Regions from separate parts of the Pseudoalteromonas aquimarina genome, predicted to be linked through region 2. Evidence: predicted binding sites of a transcription regulator. Region 2 holds the regulator's gene; each other region holds the start of a gene.
What was found. The regulator sigma-54, encoded in region 2, starts transcription at its own class of promoters, with help from an activator protein. The targets are predictions, from matches to a motif close to GTTGGCACGNNNNTNGNNT.

Region 1 (3,021 bases), on a different contig from region 2:
GTTTTGGTAAAAATCAGCCATAGTCTTTCTCCTTCAGAGGGTGGTTAATAATCGATTTAATGCGCTCAATATGATGGTTATCAAGCTCGCTAATAAGTTGCATCATTACTTCGTGCCAGCCAGTAGGCCCAGGCATAGTTGAACGCATAACGCCTTTTTCACGATTAAGCGAAATAAACGGATGGGTCATTGATTTGATTTGTACTGCGATATCGGCTTGCTCTAACATGGCGCTGTCGTTTTCGCTGTCGCCTAGTGCCACACTTAGCCAATCACCTGGCAGTTCGCCTTTAATTAGGTTAAATAACCAGTTAAGCGCTAGCCCTTTATTTTCGTCACCGCACACATGTAAAAAACGCCCACCTTCAATAATGGTTGCGCCGTGTTCGCGCATGCGTTTTATAAATGCGCTTTTCTGGCAGGCTTCCCCCCTCCAATGTAAGGGTTCGGAGTAATGGCGCAGTTTGGCTTTTTCCGCGTCTTTTTCACTTAAGCCTGTAAGCTCCGCCAGCTCACTATTCGTCATTTGCGCAAAGCCTTTATAAAGATGTGCAAAATCGCTGGCGTGTTGTTTTAGCTGGCTTAACCAAAAGCTGCGTGGCTGGCCAAATTCTTTAATGTAGAATTCGCCAAACTCAATCAGATCTTTGGTTTCAATTACGCTTTCTTTTAACCATTTTTTGGGTAAAAACACAGCGGCACCATTTTCCACAATAAACGGCGTGCCAAGTCCAAGCTGAGCACGAATTGCGATAATTTCTTTATAGGTTTTGCTGGTGCAAGGAATAATAGGAAAGTCCAGTTCGTGGCATAAAAACACGCTGACTTTTGCAGGTTGAAACTCGTAGCTGTAATGATCAAGCAAGGTGCCATCAAGGTCAGTAAATACCGCGAGCTTTTCAGGAAAACAGAGCTGTTTAAAGCGCCCTGTTACCTCAACTATTTTGCGTGTTTCATTTAGGTGCAAAGTGATGTCGGTGGTTTGGCTAAAATCAACTAAACCAACGCGGGTAAGCCTTTCAAAAAACAGCACAAAGCGCTCTATTTGTTGCTCACTCATAATTTTACTGGCTGGCAGTTTATCTTGTTGCAAACGCAGTTTGGCTTCTTGCTCTTTGCGCCACTGTGCCACCACATCAAAACTAGGTGCCTTTAGCATAATCCAGCGGTCTACCCGCTCGAACACATTTTGGTAAACACCACTTAGCTGATTATTTACGTATTCTCGCCATGTGCCGTTTTGGTCTTCTATTGCTTCAAGCGCGTTTATAGGTGTTTTTAATGCGTCTTGAGGCTCTGCGTTAAGCCCAACGCACCAACCTTCTAAAATAATCACATCGGGCGCTGATGTAACTTTGGTCCATTTATCTGATGGGAATGGATTGTCTGTGGCTTTATTAAAACGGCGAATAAACAAAGGGCGTTTTAGCGTTTTACGCGTAAGCGCTGCTAAATCATGATCTAGCTGATCAATTTTGTGAGTACCCGGTACGCCGCGTGTGCCAAGTAGCGGGTGAATGTTTGTGGCAAGTTCTTCGCGCTCAGAAGCAGATAAGTAATAATCATCGAGCGAAATCGACACCACATTTAAACCAAAATACATGCGTAAATATTGATTTAAAAAGTCTGTAAGTGTGCTTTTACCCGAACCTTGGCAACCGTTTATACCAATGACTATTGGCTGTTTTGTTCTATTTTGGTGCAGTGCAATTTGCTCTGCGATAGGTGCGTACCAAGTTTTTATTGTTTTTTTAACTTCCTGAGAAAGCGAATGTTTTTCTATAAAATGAGAGAGAAACTTGGCAGATAGCGCTTGCACCATATTAATGCATCCTTAGAACGATTTAACTAAATAGTATTTAACTAAATCAATATATGTGCCAAACAAGGTGCAAAATGGTTTTTAGCTGTTAGAAGCAGATTAGGAATTATGAAGAATATTTAAAGAGAAGATGCCTCAAAAATCATGTCAAATTTAAAGGAGCCATATTAATGGCTCAAATCAATCATCTTTCGCAGCATCATCAATGCTTCACTTAAAAACGCATCAGGCGCTAGCTGGGTGATTAGCCCCTCAGGACGTTTACCGTTAGCAAATTCCAAAATAGCCACCTGTGTTTTATCCTCACAGCCGACCGAAGTTAGCGTCTCAACAAGCTTCAGAAGTTCCGCGGGGTTACCCGTTCGAGCGTACTGTTCTAAGTAAGGCATGGCTTCTGCAATTAAGTTATCAGCTTCTAAAGGAGTAAGCGTATGCGCTGATCCGTACTCATCACAGTCATAAGTCTTGGCAGGTGTAGAGGTGAAGTGGCTGTCCATAAGCTCAGTTAAGGTTTGTCGATGATTGCTCATAGTTAATTTCCCTTATATTAATCCTTAAAATGTTTTCAACCCAGTATACATGACATGCACATATGCACTAAAAGAGACTGCAAACGAAAAATACGGGAATAGATAAGTACTGGCGCAAAAAAAATAGCGCCAAAAGGCGCTATTTTTTAAAACGTTAAAGCGTTCTAAATTAGAACGGCATTTTGAAGCCTGGAGGCATCTGCATACCGCCAGTTACTGCTTGCATGCGCTCTGCCGTTTGCTCTTCAACGCGGCGTACTGCATCGTTGATTGCTGCAGCTACTAGGTCTTCAATCATTTCTTTGTCGTCTTCCATTAATGACTCATCAATTTCAATACGACGTACATTGTGGCTACCTAGCATAGTTACTTTCACAAGGCCTGCGCCTGATTCACCAACTACTTCCATATTTTTAATTTCTTCTTGGGCTTTTTGCATGCGATCTTGCATTTGCTGCGCTTGCTTCATTAGGTTGCCCATTCCGCCTTTAAACATATTCTTTCTCTCTTTTAATGCATGGCAGTGATATTACCACCAGAATTATAATGCTTTTATTGTACCTTCATCTAGCTCTGCGTCAAAGTGTGTCATGAGCTGAGTGATGATTGGATCGTTTTTAATGGTATGCACGGCTTGTTGATGACGAAACGCATCAATCTTTTGCTGAA
Region 2 (3,021 bases):
CTTCAATTGCTTCTTCAAGAGAGATATTGTTTAGCGAAAGCGGGTGTAAGCGACGTGTTTCAGAGAAACGTCTAATCAGAGTGTTATCATCACTGTCGAGATAAAAGAGTGTTGGCGTAGCAAAGCCAGGCAGGTAGTCTAATACCTCTTCAATTTCCTCTGGCTCTTTTGTCATATTACGAGCATCAACACTGACGGCAATTTTGTCGTATTTGTCGGAGACTGAGCGAATTAACGATGGCAGTAAATTAACCGGAATATTATCAACAACATAGTAGCCAAGATCTTCAAGCACCCTAAGTGCGACAGTTTTTCCTGACCCTGAGCGACCACTGATTAAAATAAGCTGCACTTAAGTCTCCTAACTTTAGTTACTCGCTTCACTACTAATGATTTGATATAGCTGATGATTATTCTCAGCATGACGTAGCTGACGGCAAAATTGCTTGTCTTTTAGTTTATCAGCGATAGTGGCTAAAGTCTGCAAATGTTGTTGGCACTTTTGCTCTGGTATGAGCAGTACAACGAAAATATCGACGTCTTTGTCATCAATTGCATCAAATGGGATAGGAGATTGATTTACAATTAAAAAACCGATGGTATCTTGTAAGCCATCAATGCGGCCATGGGGAATGGCGAGGCCTTTACCAATACCTGTACTACCAAGCTTTTCACGCTGTAATAAGGCATCTAAAAATTCTTGAGAAGTGATGTCAGGTGCTTGTTGATGCGCAAGATCACTTATAAATTCAAATAGTCGTTTTTTGCTATTAAAAAGGACCGCGGTTTTAGCGCAGTCCTCAGCAATAATATCTGTAAGTTTCATTTTAGTGGCGAGATAACTTCTCTTTGTGTTTAATTACTTGACGGTCAAGTTTATCAACTAGGCCATCAATTGCTGCATACATATCTTCATGTGCGGTTGATGCGAAGAGTTCGCCACCATTAACATGCATTGTTGCTTCTGCTTTTTGTGATAATTTTTCAATATCTAGAATAACGTGCACGTTATTAATGTGATCAAAATGCCTCTCTAGTTTTGCAAATTTGTTAGTGACATAGTCTCTTAAAGAATCAGTAATTTCTACGTGACGACCTGTTAAGTTTAATTGCATAAGCATTTTCCTTCTAAATGGTCTAAATCAGGCTCTTGCGCTGATTAGACGGTGGTATGGATAGCGACTCACGATATTTTGCAATTGTGCGTCGCGCCACTTTAATTCCTTGTTCTGCTAGTAGATCGGTTATCTTGCTATCGCTTAATGGCTTGGCAGGATTTTCCGCTGCTACTAACTTTTTGATCAGTGCTCGAATCGCGGTAGATGAGCACTCACCCCCATTTTCCGTGCTAACGTGGCTAGAGAAAAAGTATTTTAATTCGTAAATGCCACGTGGTGTATGCATGTATTTTTGCGTTGTAACACGCGAGATAGTCGATTCATGCATTTCAACCATTTCGGCGACATCATTTAAAACCATCGGTTTCATTGCTTCATCGCCATATTCAAAGAATGCCTGTTGTTGTTCAACAATGCAATTGGCTACTTTTAATAAAGTGTCATTGCGGCTTTCTAAGCTTTTAATAAACCATTTAGCCTCTTGCAAATGGTTGCGTATAAACTGGCTATCACTGCCTGACTTCATAGAGCGGGTAAGTGATGCATACTGCTCGTTTACACGAATTTTCGGCATACTGTCGTTGTTTAACTCAACACGCCAACGGCCTTTAATCTTTTTCACTGAAACATCAGGAACAACATACTCAGGCTCTTCATGAATGATGCTTTCAGCTGGCTTTGGATTAAGGCTATGTATTAATGTTAAGACTTCTTTTAACTCAGGTTCTTTGAGTTTGGCCTTCTTCATTATGGTACGATAGTCTCTTAACCCCAAAAGTTCCATATGGTTTGAGATTACGCTTTTTGTTTCGCTTAGCCAAGGGGTATTTTTGTCATACTGGTTGAGCTGGATCAATAAACATTCTTGTAGTGAACGTGCAGCAATACCAACAGGATCAAAGAGTTGAATGCGTTTTAGTACAGCTTCAACTTCATCAAGTTCAATTTGTTCCTGATCTTCTGATTTTTGCACCGCTTCTAAAATTTCTTCGGCACTTTGCGTTAAATAACCAGAATCATCAACCGCTTCAACAATGGTTGTTGCAATCATTTCGTCGGTGTCGCTAAACGGCGTTAAACGTAATTGCCACATTAAGTAATCTTGCAAAGATTCGCTGGTAGAGCCTTGGTAAACCGTGTCATTTTCAGGGGCGGGTGCATTGCTAACCGATACTGGTGCTGCACTAATATAATCATCCCACGACACGTCCATAGCTAAATCATCAGAGAGATTTTCATTATTTAAGGCGTCGCTAGATTCAATTTCTGATTGGCTTACAGGCGTGTCATATTCATCGTGAGAAGATGAATCATCTTTGCTGGTTTCAGTGCTTTCATTGTTTTGATTGTCATCACTGAAATCAATGTCTTCTTCAAGTAAAGGATTGGCATCAAGGGCTTCTTGAATTTCTTGCTGCAAATCTAACGTACTCAACTGCAATAGGCGAATTGCCTGCTGCAATTGGGGTGTCATTGTTAGTTGCTGCCCAAGGCGAAGCTGTAGCGATTGCTTCATGTAATTATTCTAATCCTTCTTTATTTCTCAAGCTGTTGGTTAACAATTCAACTCCAGTAAAAAAGTACACTCATTATTACTATAGTCTGAATTGTTCACCTAGGTATACATCGCGAACTTTTTGGTTGTTTAAAACCTCTTCTGCAGTACCTGATGCTATCAATTCACCGTGAGAAACAATATAGGCTTTCTCACATACATCAAGGGTTTCGCGCACATTATGGTCAGTGATTAAAACACCAATTCCGCGATTTTTTAAATGCTCAATTATTTTCTTTATATCTATCACTGAAATAGGATCAACACCAGCAAAAGGTTCATCTAACAGGATAAATTTCGGATTTGCGGCTAATGCGCGAGCGATTTCTACTCGGCGACGCTCACCAC
Region 3 (3,021 bases), on a different contig from region 2:
AAGCAGCAAGGTGCTCCATGCACTGATAGAAAAAAGTGGGAGTTCAAATCCCACTTACAGAGAAACCTGCTTTAAGTTATTTAGTAATGCAATAACCATTTCAGAAGAGTTTTCTGACGCTTTTACTAGGTATGATTCAAATGACTCTGGTGACTCTTTACCGGCAATATCCGAAAGTGAACGGATAACCACAAATGGTGTATTTAACTGATGACATACTTGTGCAATAGCTGCGCCTTCCATTTCAACAGCTAGCATATTTGGAAACTGCTCACGTGTTTTTTCGATGCGAACAGGGTCACACATAAATGAATCACCTGTACAAATTTGGCCAACCATTGTTTTAATGCCTTTCGACATAGAAGCAATCGCTTTTTCTGCATTTTCTACCAGTGTTTTATGTGCAATAAACGCAGGAGGCATTTGTGGTACTTGACCCATTTCGTAACCAAAAGCAGTAACATCAACATCGTGATGACGAACTTCGCTTGAAATAACCACATCGCCTACGTTTAAGCTTTGTTCAAAACCACCTGCAGAACCCGTATTAATGATGCAGTCAGGTGCAAAAAGTTCAATCATTAGCGTTGTAGCAAGTGCCGAAGCAACTTTACCAATACCTGACTGAACTAAAATAACGTCCTGATCTGCCAATTGACCTTGGTAAAAAGTGAAACTACCACGTTCAGTGATTTGCGTGTTTTCGATAGCAGCTTTTAAAATTGCTACTTCAGGCTCCATTGCGCCGATAATACCGATTTTCATGATGATTTTGCCTATCTAGAAAGCGAATAAAATAAATATGGCGGAATTATAGCTAGGTTAACAAGCAATAGACAAACAAAACCCGCAATATGCGGGTTTTTATAAGAAAGTTTAAACTTGTGCCAGTGCGGTTGACTGTGACTTAATTTGTGAAGGTGATAGCACAGGGGTATTTTTAATCGTTGATTTACGAATAGGCTTACTGGTATTCACTTGTTTGCCCAATTTAAATAAGATGGCTTGTCTTACTTCTTGTGCTTTGTAGCCTGATTTCACTTTAATACGAATTAGTGGAATGCCAGCAGATTCTAAAGCGCCATTTACAAACCAATCTTTTTTCGCTTTATGGCCGTTCTTGCTTGCGTTATTCACAAGGTCAATTGCTGCGACAATTTTTAGGCTTTCTTTATCAAGCAGTACATAATCTAATTGCTTATTTTGTGCTTTTGCCAGCGCACTGCGACGAGATTTATCGTCTGTGCCTGGTTGGAAATCTAACACATCAACCAGTCGTACACGACTTACAATTTTATAATCCGAACCAATCGCTTTTTCTAAAAGGTTAAGAAATGCGGTTTCTACCTGTGTAAATAGCGACTTCTTTTGTGTGAATGGGTAGGGGTTTCCCGAATGGGTAAACTTTGAAGCAACAAAGGCTGCCACAACTACCAGTACTAAAATTAATAAAGAAACAAGTTCCATAAATACTCCAAATCAAAACTTTGACGCAAATTTTTACAAACAAACTTAAGCAATTTGAATGCCACAATTAATTTTGTTTTTAAGTATATAAACGATGATTTTAGCCTGCTTAACGTCCTTCACTACTTGTTACTCGCGGAGAACCTAGGTAAAATTTGAAGATTCCGTTGTGCTCATTCGAATTTGGGTATTGCCGCAACGCACTGTTCGGTATCTAGATTGACGCAATAAAATAACAATAAATGGTGTTAATTATGCGCTTCGCTCGACTTTGCCTGTTAAATAAAACGTTTAGCAAAAACGTAAAAACTGTTGTTAATACAATGCTTGCAACTTCTTTTGTTGCTTTAGCACCGCTAACAACTGCCTCTGCCAGTACTTTAGTGCTGCTCTCTGATGATCTCACAGTTTGTTCTAGTGAAAACCAACGCTTCTGTACTGAAGCTGGTAAAAATTCGTTTTCTGATGATGTAAAACAAAAAGCTATTTTTGATATTACTGATGAAGCATTAGTCCGTGTTTCTGAATACCCATGGACAGAACAAGAAGAACTAAAAAAACAAGTTGCTGATATTTTAAAGACAGTTAAACCTAAATTTGAAAATGTAAAACTAACAGAGCGTCAATTTGTGCGAGCATTGCGTGGTGTTACGACAAAAGCGGGTGAAGAGTCAGTTTCTGGTCGTGATATTTGGCAAAGTTTATATGAGTTTGAAAGACGCAATTTATTTGACTTACTTGAGCAAAAGCAAGTTGAAGGCCGTAACAACCGCTTAAAAACCCAAGTGAATTTAGCCCAGAGCACAAACGTTGAAGCGTCTCTGGCTTATCAAAAATTATATGATTTAAGTGCGGAAATTGCTGGTGGTAAACGTAAACCACGTATTGCTGTTATTACTGGCACTAACCGTGACCCATACGCTAAAGTGGATTACTACTTAAATTTATTCGAGCAAGTAGGCTTTGAAGCAACGTGGTTACCAATTGATGCCGCAATGCAAACCGCAATTACTGCAAAAGACTACGAGAAAACAGCCTGTGATAGCTTGGAAGATTTTCAGGTTAAGCGCCTAGCAAGTTTCCGTCGTGAAGTGCTTTACCCTGATTTATTCCAACAGCAAGTGAGTGAATGTAAAAAATCAGAACCACTACTTGGCACGATTAAACGTATGGATGCTATCTATATTGCTGATGGTAGCCCGTTATTAAGTTATCACGCATTTTATACACCAACAGGCAGCCACAGTGCTGCGCTTGATAAAATCGTTGATATGTATAAAAACAACGAAGTACTGGTTGCCGTTGAAGGTGGCAGTATTAATGCTATTACCAGTAATTCAAAACCGTTAAGTATTTTAACCGGTGTTGTGAATGAGATTAATACAGTTGAGCCTGTTTCATTTGCTTCAGGTAATGATGCATGTAGCCTAGGTGCAGATTGTATTGCACTTGAAAGCGAACGTGAGTTTGCTGTGGTAGAGTCGGCAATTTTACCTTTCCTACCAAGTGGCATTATTGATACACAAGTATCTGAGCGTGGTAAGCAATTGCGTG
Region 4 (3,021 bases), on a different contig from region 2:
GTTATTCGTGGTGAAAAATGGCTAACGTTAAATACTGGGGAAGAGTTTATACGCCTAGAAGGCATTGTTCGTCCTAAGGATGTCAGTGCTGATAATATGGTGATGTCAAATCGCATTGCTAATGCACGTATTCAGTATTCTGGCAAAGGTGCTCTTGCCGATGCGCAAGAAGCGGGTTGGTTAGCGCAGTTTTTCTTAAGCCCATTAAATCCATTTTAGGAGGCAGCATGCGTCAATTAGCGTTTATCGTTATCGCATTACTGAGTGTGATTCATTTTCCGCTATCTGCTGAGCGCATCAAAGATGTTACAGCGGTTGAAGGAGTGAGAAGTAACCAACTAGTAGGCTATGGTCTAGTTGTAGGTTTGCCTGGAACGGGTGAAAAAAGTAGCTTCACGGAGCAAAGCTTTAAAGCAATGTTAAGTAGCTTTGGGATTACATTACCTGCGAATTTGAAACCTAAAATCAAAAATGTTGCTGCTGTTGCCGTGCATGCGGATTTACCCCCCTTTATTAAACCAGGGCAAACAATTGATGTGACAGTTTCGTCAATTGGCAGTGCACTGAGCCTTCGTGGCGGTACGCTTATTCAAACTTTTCTTAAAGGTGTAGATGGCAATGTATATGCGATTGCACAGGGGAGTTTAGTTGTTAGTGGTTTAGGTGCCGAAGGTGCCGATGGCAGTAAGGTATTAGTCAATACACCGACTGTGGGTCGGGTACCTAATGGTGCAATTGTTGAACGTGCTGTTGCATCGCCGTTTAATCAAGGGGATCACATTACATTTAATTTGCATCGTCCAGATTTTTCTACGGCAAAAGCGTTGTCAGATACCATTAATGATTTAGTTGGTCCAAATACGGCAACGGCAATGGACGCAGCCTCTGTAAAAGTATTAGCACCTCGTGATCCAGCACAGCGTGTTGCATACCTTGCAACGCTTGAAAATCTAGAGTTTGAACCAGCAGATAACAGCGCGAAAATTATCGTTAATTCGCGAACCGGCACTATTGTGATAGGTAAAAATGTGACGTTAGAACCAGCTGCGATTACCCATGGTGGTTTAACCGTAACGATTGCTGAGCAGCAAAATGTGAATCAGCCCAATGCGCTTGCTGGTGGCCAAACTGTTGTCACAGAGCAGAGTATTATTGATGTTGCGCGAGATGACACCCGTGCATTTGTATTTGATCCTGGCGCGAGTTTGGATGATTTGGTACGTGCTATCAATGAAGTTGGCGCAGCGCCAGGTGATTTAATGGCGATTTTAGAGGCGCTGAAAGAAGCTGGCGCAATAAGTGGTCAGTTAATAGTGATTTAAGTTTATCGATTTCTTAAAGCCCTGCATTGCAGGGCTTTTTTGTTATGGGCTTTAATTTTAGTTCGTTGGCTTGATTTTTGCATTGTTTTTCTAGTGTGTTTCGTAGCCAATTTATTGAATGAGAGCTGAATTATGGATGGCAACAACATAAATCAACATCAAAGCTTTTTTGACCTGAGTAACTTAAACTCACTTAGGAAAGAAGCGTTGCAAGGCGATCCTGATAAAAAGGCATTGAAACAGGTTGCTGCGCAATTTGAATCAATCTTCACGCAAATGCTGTTTAAAAGTATGCGTAAAGCAAATGAAGCATTTGAAGATGAAGACAGCCCATTTAATGCAAGTAGTGTTAAGTTTTATCGTGATATGCATGATCAGCAGCTATCGATGGAGCTATCACAAAGCGGGGCATTAGGCCTTGCAGATATTATTGTTGAACAGCTTTCGCCAACACCAGGAAAATACACACCTGCAAGTTTATTTGCGCCAAGTCAGATTGCACCTCAGGTTTCTAAGTCAAGTAGAGTGAAAGCTATCCCAGATGAAACGACTACAAGCTCGGCGGATACAAAGCCAATTGAAAGTGAGCAGTCATTTGTGTCAGAACTTTGGCAACATGCGAAACAAGCTGCTGAGAAAATTGGTTTAAGCCCTGCTGTTATGCTTGCGCAATCGGCATTAGAAACAGGGTGGGGCAAACATGTTATTACTAAAAGTGACGGGCAAAGCTCTAATAACTTTTTCAATATTAAAGCAGATAAATCATGGCAAGGTGATAAGGCCGCTAAAGCATCGCTTGAATTTGAAGATGGTGTTGCAGTTAAAAAACAGTCTAACTTCAGAGCCTATAACAGTATTGCAGAGAGTTTTGATGACTTTGTTAATTTCTTACAGCAGAACCCGCGTTACCGATCTGCATTAAAAACCACTGACAACCCCACTGAATATCTTAGCGAGTTGCAAAAAGCGGGTTACGCAACCGACCCAAATTACGCAAATAAAATAATTAATGTACTAAACAGAAGTGAATTTCATGATGCGATTAAATCTGTCGCTGCTGGAATGAATGTAAAGGATATTATGAAAAGTTCGATAACAGGTTTAGGAGGCAGTAACTAATGTCTTTTAATCTACTTAATATTGCTAACTCTGGGGTTCGTGCTAGTTCAGAGCTGCTACAAACGACCAGTAAAAACATTACCAATGTTAATACTGAGGGATATGTTCGTGAACGCACCGAGCATAGAACATTGTTCGATAACCAAGTGGGTCTTGGGCAGACGTTTCGTTTAGTAAATGATTTTGCTCAGCAGCAGTTAAATCGCGATGTTTCAAACCTTGCTTTCTTTAATCAGTTTGTTGATGAATCTGCGCGTGTAGATAGTTTGTTTGCAGAAGAATCAAATAGTTTATCGACTAGCATAAATTCACTTTTTAGTTCATTACAAGAAAGTTTAAATCAACCATCATCAACCGTTAGCCGCAGTTTGTTTTTTAACGATGCGCAAGGTTACATTGATCAATTAGGTCGTTTATCGGGCATTGTTTTTGACCAAAAAACGATTGTGAATGACCAATTGGAAATTTATGCCGATGAAGCCAATGGCCTTATTTCTAAAATTAGTGAGTTAAACCTAGCTATTGCATCTGGCTCTTCTGGTCCGGATGGCAGTGCACTCAATAGCACGATTAATCAGCG

Region 1: the regulator sigma-54 is predicted to act here: its motif matches at 1,867-1,885, upstream of AAEU29_RS00950 (HAD-IIB family hydrolase).
Region 3: the regulator sigma-54 is predicted to act here: its motif matches at 1,515-1,533, upstream of AAEU29_RS00260 (DUF2726 domain-containing protein).
Region 4: the regulator sigma-54 is predicted to act here: its motif matches at 1,387-1,405, upstream of flgJ (flagellar assembly peptidoglycan hydrolase FlgJ).

What each region holds. Positions count from the first base shown of each region.
Region 1 is NZ_JBMMUG010000001.1:207,261-210,281, reverse strand. It holds gene AAEU29_RS00955 (glycosyltransferase family protein) at 1-21, opposite strand, end outside; gene AAEU29_RS00950 (HAD-IIB family hydrolase) at 14-1,822, opposite strand; gene AAEU29_RS00945 (hypothetical protein) at 1,990-2,352, opposite strand; gene AAEU29_RS00940 (YbaB/EbfC family nucleoid-associated protein) at 2,522-2,848, opposite strand; gene dnaX (DNA polymerase III subunit gamma/tau) at 2,894-3,021, opposite strand, start outside.
Region 2 is NZ_JBMMUG010000005.1:102,950-105,970, reverse strand. It holds gene rapZ (RNase adapter RapZ) at 1-352, opposite strand, end outside; gene ptsN (PTS IIA-like nitrogen regulatory protein PtsN) at 368-826, opposite strand; gene hpf (ribosome hibernation promoting factor) at 828-1,115, opposite strand; gene AAEU29_RS13690 (RNA polymerase factor sigma-54) at 1,138-2,634, opposite strand; gene lptB (LPS export ABC transporter ATP-binding protein) at 2,714-3,021, opposite strand, start outside.
Region 3 is NZ_JBMMUG010000001.1:54,775-57,795, forward strand. It holds gene AAEU29_RS00250 (cobalamin biosynthesis protein) at 1-54, opposite strand, end outside; gene mtnN (5'-methylthioadenosine/S-adenosylhomocysteine nucleosidase) at 55-765, opposite strand; gene AAEU29_RS00260 (DUF2726 domain-containing protein) at 877-1,467, opposite strand; gene AAEU29_RS00265 (type 1 glutamine amidotransferase family protein) at 1,722-3,021, shown strand, end outside.
Region 4 is NZ_JBMMUG010000002.1:230,625-233,645, reverse strand. It holds gene flgH (flagellar basal body L-ring protein FlgH) at 1-219, shown strand, start outside; gene AAEU29_RS05990 (flagellar basal body P-ring protein FlgI) at 228-1,322, shown strand; gene flgJ (flagellar assembly peptidoglycan hydrolase FlgJ) at 1,455-2,441, shown strand; gene AAEU29_RS05980 (FlgK family flagellar hook-associated protein) at 2,441-3,021, shown strand, end outside.